One region of the Kosakonia pseudosacchari genome, then DNA from elsewhere that is predicted to be linked to it. Evidence: riboswitches for the same ligand, from Rfam matches in the RefSeq annotation. Region 1 holds a riboswitch; the other holds the start of a gene.
What was found. A riboswitch is a leader RNA that binds a small molecule or an ion and turns the genes downstream of it on or off. The one in region 1 is predicted to bind cobalamin.

Region 1 (4,715 bases):
GGTTGCGTATACTACGCTTTCCCGCCGTGAAGTCAACTGTTTATTTTCAGATTTCTTCACCTGACAGGCCGGTGTATTTGCCGTTGTGCCGTGTCAGTGGTGGCGCATTATAGGGCGTTAATTCCCGCTGACAACCCCTAATTTCAAAAAACTTTTCAACCGTCTCTTTTTTGCGCAAAACTGCGCTAAAGCGCCAGTTTTTCGAGCTTTTTGAATCCATAGCGTTGCAAAACGGGCAATAATTGTGCGGTCTCTGGCGTTAAGGCCATGCAATAGGCAATATTCTCATCGGAAGATTTCGCATCCGGCGCTTCGTGTTCAAGCAGCCAGGCAGTACGTCGCGCAATTGCCGCACCTGAATCAATCAAACGCGTCCCTTCCGGTAACACTTGCAGCAATTCATCTTGCAGTAAAGGAAAGTGCGTACATCCCAGCACCACCGTATCCGGTGGCTCTTTCATGCGTAGCCATGGGCGAAGGATATGTCGCAGCTCATCCAGCGAGACCGTTTCACCATGCAGTTTCGCTTCCGCCAGCACCACTAATTCCGCCGAACCCAGCATCTCAATCCGGCACTCATTCGCGAAACGCGAAATCAGTTCGTGTGTATAAGGGCGCTTCACCGTCCCCCGCGTTGCCAGCAGCCCTACCACGCCGTTCGCCGTTAGGCGCGCTGCGGGTTTGATGGCAGGCACAACACCGACGACAGGGAAGGAAAACTTCTCCCGCAACGCAGGTAACGATACGGTGCTCGCCGTGTTACAGGCGATAACAGCCAGTGCGAGGGGGTATTGGGCCTGAACGGCAGTGACGATTTCGACAACGCGCTCAACGATGAACGCTTCGCTCTTCTCGCCATAGGGGAAAGCGACATTGTCAAATGTGTAGATGTAATGCAGATCCGGCAGGAGATGCCGGATCTCATCATAAACGGATAACCCACCGACGCCGGAGTCAAACACCAGCACGGTAGGACGTGCGTCAGAAGGTGTAGCTGCCAGACAAGGTGTATTCCCGTCCTGCAGTTTGGTAGCCATATGCTGTCTCGTACTCTTTATCGAACAGGTTGGCGATTTTACCACGAACTGTCAGATGAGAGGTCACAGGATATGAGGCAGAAAAATCAACCGTACTATAACTTGGCAAAATACGTTGCTCAGGATTATAGGTCGAAGTGCGGTTGTCATAGCGCTTACCGAAGTACTCCCAGGCCAGATCCATATCGACATTCAATACGGACCAGTCAAGCTGATACTTCGCCTGGCGCTTCGCACGACGCGGCAGCACTTCATGGGTTTCATCATCACGCGGGTCAATATATTGCAGCGTCACGCGATGCGAGAAAATGCCGGTATCGACGCTGCCCGTCCATTCAACGCCTTTAATGGTGGCAGAGTTGATGTTGTAGTAAGCCGTATCGCTATAGGTGATCAGGTTTTCAATCTCATAGCGATAGGCAGACAAACGCCAGTCCAGCGGGCCGGTTAAGCCTTCAACGCCAGCCTCCCACTGTCTGGACTCTTCCGGTTTCAGATTCGGATTGGAAGCAATACCAAAGCGCTTCGCACCAAACTGTTGGCCTAAAGAAGGTGCCAGGAAACCTGTGCCGTAAGAAACGGTCAGACGGTAATTCTCCACGAACTCCCAGCCAGCCGCGGTCTGCCAGGTGCCGTGCCAGCCGAATTCGTCATCTTTATCTTCACGGCCCGACGCTTCCAGCGTGACATCGCCAAACTGCTGCATCCCGTTCAGATATAAGCCCGTGTTTTCACGGTCGTAAGCGTCGCGCGTCGTGCTATTGGAAGAAACCAGACGCTCCTGTTTCCAGTCGACACCGGCGCCGACAGAACCTTTGCCCACATTAACGTTGTTGCCCCACTGGATATAGCGCTGCTCCATATCATCCAGTGTGGTGCCGTCGTTATAGCGGCCATAAATACTGCTGTAGTTGTAGTCTTTGCTTTTCTGGTAGCTGGCCAACAGTTGGGATGAGTAGATCCCCTGGGCGAAATTCAGCCCGGTATCCCACCCTTGCACATAAAGCTGACGCTCATCGGCACTATAGTCTGGCGCGAACGGCGGGCTGCCAAGATCGTAATCCACGTTGTTGCTAAAGTTGTAGCCGCGAAAGAAGCCGTCAAAGTTATCGTTGAATTTGTGCTGCAGGCTGCCCCAGAACGTTTTGTTGCGATAGCCGTCGCGATCATCATCATGATCCCAGGTTGAACCGGGCTGCACGTTAAAACCGCGCGTGCTGGTATAAGAACCCGCCGCCGTTGCCACCGTGTCGCCAAATCGCTGACGCAGCGTACCGTCATACGTCTGATAGCCCTTCGAACCAACCCCGGCATTGATTTGTGATTTCTCATTGCCGGTCATGGTAATGACGTTAACCACGCCGCCAATTGCCCCGGAGCCATACACGGCAGAGCGCGGCCCGCGAATATATTCAACGCGTTGCACTAAAGAGAGCGGGATTTGGTTCAGTTCGGGATCGTTGGAAATCCCGGAGCGCGCGACCGGTACGCCATCAATCAACAGCAGCAGGTGTTTCGCTTCCGTGCCCCGCACATAAACCGAGGCGGTTTGGCCTAATCCGCCGTTTTGCGCAATATCAACACCAGGCAGGCGACGCAACACATCAACCAGTGAGCGAGACTGCCAGCGATCGATGTCCTCACGCGTCACCACTTCCGTTGGTGCAAGCACCGTCTTAGCCGGTTGTTGAAAACGATTTGCTGTCACCACCAAATTGTCTGAACTGCTATCTTGCGCCCAGCCGGAAAAAGCTGTGACGGAGAGCGCCGTCAGCAGCGAAGCTTTTTTAATCATTGTGAAAGCATCCACATAAGAGTAAGGATGCCGCAGGTTCCATCAATAGCACGCGATGATGTCAACCAGATGCGACGTAAACCGGCAGGTCTTCGGGCTTGGAGGTACATCAAGAAAGCGACTTCCCACCCAACAGGCAGTGTCTGCTCTCTCACCTTGATCCTTACCGCTGCGCGTCAGCCCCAGATTCTCACTGGATTCCCTTTTAACTCACAGGACCGGAACAGGGATGCTACATTCTGTAACATATGGATGTCCAGACTGCTAACTGACTATTTAGCTCGCATCCGGGCTGGACATCGTCTGAGCAATGCCTACAATCCCCGCGTTATTCTTAATCACTCAGGAAGCATGATGACCCCCGAACACCTGCCGACAGATCAGTACGAAGCCCAACTGGCCGAAAAAGTCGTGCGTCTGCAATCAATGATGACGCCTTTTTCCGCGCCGCTTCCGGAGGTGTTCCGCTCACCGGTCAGCCATTACCGTATGCGCGCCGAATTCCGCATCTGGCATGACGGCAATGATCTCTACCACATCATTTTCGATCAGCAGACCAAATCACGTATCCGGGTGGATAGCTTCCCGGCGGCAAGCGAGCTGATTAACCAATTAATGACGGTCATGATCGAGGCGGTACGCGGAAATAAAACCCTGCGTCATAAGCTGTTCCAGATTGACTACCTGAGTACCATCAGCAACCAGGCGATTGTCACCCTGCTCTACCACAAAAAGCTGGATGATGAATGGCAAACAGAAGCAGCGCGCCTGCGTGACGCGCTGCGCGCGCAGAATCTGAATGTGCAGCTGATTGGCCGTGCGACGAAAACCAAAATCGAGCTGGATCAGGATTTTGTCGACGAGCGTCTGCCGGTCGGCGGCAGAGAGATGATCTACCGCCAGGTGGAGAACAGCTTTACGCAGCCTAACGCGGCGATGAACATTCAGATGCTGGAGTGGGCGCTGGATGTTACGCGTCATTCTACGGGTGATCTGCTGGAGTTGTACTGCGGAAACGGCAACTTCTCGCTGGCGCTGGCGCGCAATTTCGATCGTGTACTGGCCACCGAAATCGCCAAACCGTCCGTGGCGGCAGCGCAATACAATATCGCGGCTAACCACATCGATAATGTGCAGATTATCCGCATGTCCGCCGAAGAGTTTACCCAGGCGATGAATGGCGTACGCGCCTTTAACCGTTTACAAGGAATCGATCTGACGAGCTACCAGTGCGAAACGATTTTCGTCGATCCCCCGCGTAGCGGGCTGGACGCGGAAACCGAGAAAATGGTGCAGGCCTATCCGCGTATTCTGTATATCTCCTGCAATCCGGAAACACTGTGTAAGAACCTGGAAATATTGAGCCAGACGCACAACGTTTCACGTCTGGCGCTGTTCGATCAATTCCCGTATACGCACCACATGGAGTGCGGCGTACTGCTTACGCGTAAAGACAAATAGCGCTATTCAGGCTGTATAAAATACGCCAATTCCATTTAACGGCTGGCCTGTCAAACAGGCCAGCCGAATAATAGTGGTGAGAGGAAAATAACTGCTGCACGTAACTATTTATTTATCAGAATAATGACGATTGCGGAACGTGATCGCGCTAACGTTATTTTATAATAATTTGTGAATGTTCTGACACGGTATTTATATTACCAGAGATATTTAATCCTGTTATTAAGCAATCAGCCCTGCACGAAACAGGGCTGAGAAGTAATGTCTTTTAAGGGTTATTTATCGGCAATAAAGTGATCATCATCGCCTACCGGAATATAAACACGAACCCACTCTTTACCGTCGACAATATCCCAACTGTGACCTTCTCCCGCCGTGTCTGCCGCAAGCAAAATGGTGCCGGGTTCGATGATAAAGGTTGA
Region 2 (4,715 bases), 2.0 Mb from region 1:
GTGATAACCAGAAGCGCGTACTGCTGCTGGATAACCTCAGCGATTACATCAAACCGGGCATGAGTGTTGAAGCCATTCAGGGCATTATCGCCAGCATGAAAACCGACTACGAAGATCGTGTGGATGATTACATCATCAAAAACGCCGAGCTGTCGAAAGAGCGTCGTGACATCTCCAAAAAGCTGAAAACCATGGGCGAACTGAAGCCGGTTGAAGGGAAAAACGAATAATGCCTCGCGGTGAGAGGTTCGCCTCTCACCCTTATTTCACGCCACCTTCCACCATCTTCAACAAATAATTTTTCGGCCAGTGCGCCGCCAGCGTTCTCTTCTCTAACACCCGACAAACCGCTTCCACATCATGACGTGCCGAATCAAGAAACAACCCCACCACGCTTCCACTGTGCGCCACGTTCAGACCGTATAAATCGAACCGCTCCACCAGATTGAGCAGAGTAGTGAATGCGGGTTTCGGCAACAATGACTGGCTGGCTATCGCGCTGAGCGTTGCGGCTTCGCCGAGCAGCGCGGCATCATTTTGCGCACAGGCGCGCTGTAACATTTGCCACGCGTTATCCAGGATACCTGCATTTTTCAGCAGCACCTGCTGGCGCACCATCCGGTGATAATCTGCGGTCGTCAGTGTCAGCGGGCTTTCCAGCAGCAGGATCTCGGTATGCGGAAGCGCGCCGCAGGGAATGCGCGCTGCGGCCGTGTTGTGGTCAAACAGTGTCAGGCCTGAAAACAGCGTACTGTCGGTCGGCTCCAGCGCCACGCAAAGTTTCGCCAGCGTCTCTTCATCAAGCCTTTGATTAAGATGCCGGGCCGCTGCCACGGCTGTCGCCGCGATATCGGCGGTGCTGCTGGCCATACCTTTCGCTACCGGAATCGTCGAGCGGCAGTCGATACGCAGGGTCGATGATAGTGATGCGGGAAGTTGCCAGTGCGCCAGCAGTTGCCTGAGCATCGCGCGGGTGAGCGGACGTTCGTTAGCAAGCGGCGTACCGGTGGTGACTTCCACGTGGCTGTACCACGCCACCGGGCAGGAGACCAGCTTTTCGCCGCCGAGGATCCAGCCCTGAATGATTTCGCCGCAGGATGCGGGACAGGCTGCCTGCGCCACGGTGCTTCTCCCTGAAAATAAAACCGGATAGTGTCACTTCATCCTCTCGAATGCCAGCATTACCGCCACTCTGGCCTGGAGCTACCCGGGCACGAAGCATGCTTTGTTAATGCTATTCGCCGATGGCTTTTACCGTCACCAGTTAAGGATTTTCGCAGGCTCACTACCGCACAACGTTTTTCGTCAGCACTATCACATGGCTCCTCCGGTATGTCGTTTACCGTCCGGGTAGGCGTGCAAATTACGCATGTAGCGTTGAGTAAATTCCGGCGCTGAAGATCGGTTGGCGAAAGCTGAATAAATCAGGTGTTGATAAAAACGGGTGCGCAATACATTGTCATAGCGCAACAAACTCGCGTTTACGCGACGATAAACTGCTTCAGTTTTATTTCCCTGCAGCTATTCAGTGCGCTTTGGGGAAATGTCATGAGAACGCGAACCCTGTTTTCGCGCCGTGACGCACTAAGCCAACAGGTTTTGCCGCCGCTTTTTGCGCGGCTGGGAAGGGGGTGAAAATCCCCCGCAGCCCCCGCTGCTGTGATGCTGACAACCCCGAAAACGCCACTGATCGCCAGATCGGGAAGGACGGGTGAGGATGACGCTAAGCCAGAAGACCGACCTGATGGGCCATTATCAACAACTTCGGTGGGAAGTGGGTTGCTCAGTAGCGTACGGTCGCAAGACCGGGCAAACGCGCGCCTGACTTCAGCTTTCCGCCCGTAATGGGGTGTCAGTAATGTCAAACAGGCGCAGCGCCTTTCTCCTTGCCGGAACCGGCAGCAGTTGTGGGAAAACCACCGTCACGCTGGGGCTGCTCACTGTTTTTAAACGCCGTGGCTTACGTGTTCAGCCGTTCAAAGTCGGACCTGATTACCTCGACACCGCCTGGCACAGCGCCGTTTCTGGCGTTGCGTCCCGCAATCTCGATAGCTTTATGCTGCCGGAACCCACGCTAAACGCGCTCTTTAGCCAGCATGTTGCTGCCTGCGATGTCGCCGTGATTGAAGGCGTGATGGGCTTGTACGACGGCTACGGCACCGACCCCGATTATTGCAGCAGCGCCGCGCTGGCAAAACAGCTTGGCATCCCGGTGATTTTGCTCGTTGATGGCAAAGCGGTGTCGACCTCCATTGCCGCTACGGTGATGGGGTTTCAGCATTTTGATCCGCAACTGCCGATTGCCGGCGTTATCGTCAACCGCGTCAACAGCGACAGCCATTTTCAGCTACTCAAACACGCCATTGAACGCTATTGCGCGCTCCCGGTGATGGGTTATGTCCCGACCACGCCAGGTGTTGCGCTACCGGAGCGCCACCTCGGCCTGGTGACCGCGCGTGAATCGATGGTGGAAGCGTCGTCATGGCATGATTTTGCCAGGCGTCTGGAGCAAACCCTTGATATTGACCAACTGCTCACACTCAGCCAGCTCACCACCCTGCCCGCAGGGCAAATGCCGCCATTGCCGGATGCGGTTGCAGGCACAGGGCTGACGCTGGCAGTCGCTTTTGATGAAGCCTTTAACTTTTACTATCCCGATAACCTCGACTTACTGGCGCGTGCGGGCGTGCGCATTGTGCGCTTTAGCCCGCTGCGGGATCGCCAGTTGCCGGATTGCCAGATGCTGTGGCTGGGTGGCGGTTACCCGGAGCTGCATGCGCGGGCGTTATCAGAAAATACCCCAATGCTGGAGGCTATTCGCGCGGCGCATCGGCGCGGCGTGGCGATCTATGCCGAGTGCGGCGGGCTGATGTATCTCGGCACCGCGCTGCGTGACGCGGGCGGCGAGGAGTGGCCGATGACGAATGTGATCCCCGGTCTTAGCGTGATGGGCAGCAAACTGACCCGCTTTGGCTACTGCGAAGCCCGCGCGACGCAACAGACCTTACTGGCGGCAGCGGGTGAAACCTTGCGCGGTCATGAATTTCACTACTCGGATTTCACCGCGCAAACGGCGGCGGTGCTGGACTGCCATAAAACCCGCGATGGAGAAGTGCGCAAACGCTGGCAGGGCGGCTGGCAGGTTGGCAACACGTTTGCCAGTTACCTGCATCTGCACTTTGGCCAGCACCCGCAAATGCTCAACCACTGGTTTGCCGCCGCAAGGAGCGCGCCATGACACTGCTTGCCTGGGCTGTGGCTTTTTTACTCGATCGATTGCTGGGCGACCCGCCGCACTGGCCGCATCCGGTGCGCTGGATCGGCGCACTGATTAACTTACTGCAAAACATCGTGCGGCGTTATTGCCATAGCGATAACGCGCTGCGCACTGGCGGCGGCGTGATGTGGCTGGTGGTGGTCGGGGTGAGCTGGAGCCTGGCATGGGGTGTACTGGCGCTGGCGAACGCCATTCACCCGTGGTTCGGCTGGTGCATCGAGGTGTGGATGATCTTCACCACGCTTGCCACCCGCTGTCTGGCGGATATGGCGCGGGAAGTTGAAAAGCCGCTGCGCGAAGGGCTGCTGGCTCAAAGCCGCGAAAAACTCTCATGGATTGTCGGGCGCGATACCCGCCAGTTGCAGCCGCCGCAAATTACCCGCGCGGTGGTGGAAACGGTCGCCGAGAACACCGTCGATGGGGTAATTGCGCCGCTGTTCTTTTTGCTGCTCGGCGGTGCGCCACTGGCGATGGCCTACAAGGCAGTCAACACGCTGGATTCAATGGTCGGTTACAAACATGAAAAGTACCGCGCCATCGGCATGGTCAGTGCCCGGCTCGATGATGTCGCCAATTTTATCCCGGCACGCCTGAGCTGGCTGTTGCTGAGCATCGCCGCCTGGTGTTGCCGCCAGGATGCCTGCGCCGCGCTGCGTATCGGTTTTCGTGACCGGAAGAATCACAGCAGCCCGAACTGTGCCTGGCCGGAAGGTACGGTGGCCGGTGCGCTCGGCGTGCGCCTTGGCGGGCCAAACGACTACTTCGGCGAACGCGTCGACAAACCGTGGATTGGCGATGATACGCGCGCCATTGAGGTTAATGACATTGGGCGAGCCATTCAGATGATGTGGCTGGCTTCGACGCTGGCGCTGGCGTTGTTTGCGCTGGTGCGTTTTGTGTGGATGGGAGCCTGAGGATGGAAAAGATGGATTATTTGCAGCAACCGCAGGCTATTGAAGCCAAAAGTTTTGTCATTATCGGCGACATCATCAACGAGACGCGTCCCGATTACCGCTTTGCCAGCCCGCTGCATGAAGCGGTGATCAAACGGGTTATTCATACCACCGCAGATTTTGACTGGCTCGATATCTTATGGTTCTCCGCTGACGCGCTGGAAAGCCTGTGTGCTGCGATTAAACAGGGCTGCACGCTCTACACCGATACCACCATGGCGCTTTCCGGCATTAACAAAACGCTGCTGGCGCAGTTCGGCGGTGAAGTGCGGTGCTATATCTCCGACCCGCGCGTGGTGCGTCGCGCCAAAGCTGACGGCATCACCCGTTCGATGGCGGCGGTTGACCTGGCGCTGGGGGAAGAGGGCGGCAAAGTGTTTGTCTTCGGTAATGCTCCCACTGCGCTGTTTCGCCTGCTGGAACATAACACGCCGGTAAAGGGTGTGGTCGGCGTGCCGGTCGGGTTTGTCGGCGCGGCAGAATCG

Region 2: another riboswitch for cobalamin. It lies ahead of IP581_RS14420 (cobyrinate a,c-diamide synthase); the one in region 1 lies ahead of btuB (TonB-dependent vitamin B12 receptor BtuB).

Annotation. Positions count from the first base shown of each region.
Region 1 covers NZ_CP063425.1:125,776-130,490, reverse strand. The annotation lists gene murI (glutamate racemase) at 186-1,037, opposite strand; gene btuB (TonB-dependent vitamin B12 receptor BtuB) at 982-2,832, opposite strand; cobalamin riboswitch at 2,899-3,070, opposite strand; gene trmA (tRNA (uridine(54)-C5)-methyltransferase TrmA) at 3,187-4,293, shown strand; gene IP581_RS00585 (cupin domain-containing protein) at 4,569-4,715, opposite strand, start outside.
Region 2 covers NZ_CP063425.1:3,042,604-3,047,318, reverse strand. The annotation lists gene IP581_RS14430 (DUF496 family protein) at 1-230, shown strand, start outside; gene IP581_RS14425 (L-threonine kinase) at 262-1,122, opposite strand; cobalamin riboswitch at 1,578-1,759, shown strand; gene IP581_RS14420 (cobyrinate a,c-diamide synthase) at 1,859-3,238, shown strand; gene cbiB (adenosylcobinamide-phosphate synthase CbiB) at 3,235-4,191, shown strand; gene IP581_RS14410 (cobalt-precorrin-8 methylmutase) at 4,203-4,715, shown strand, end outside.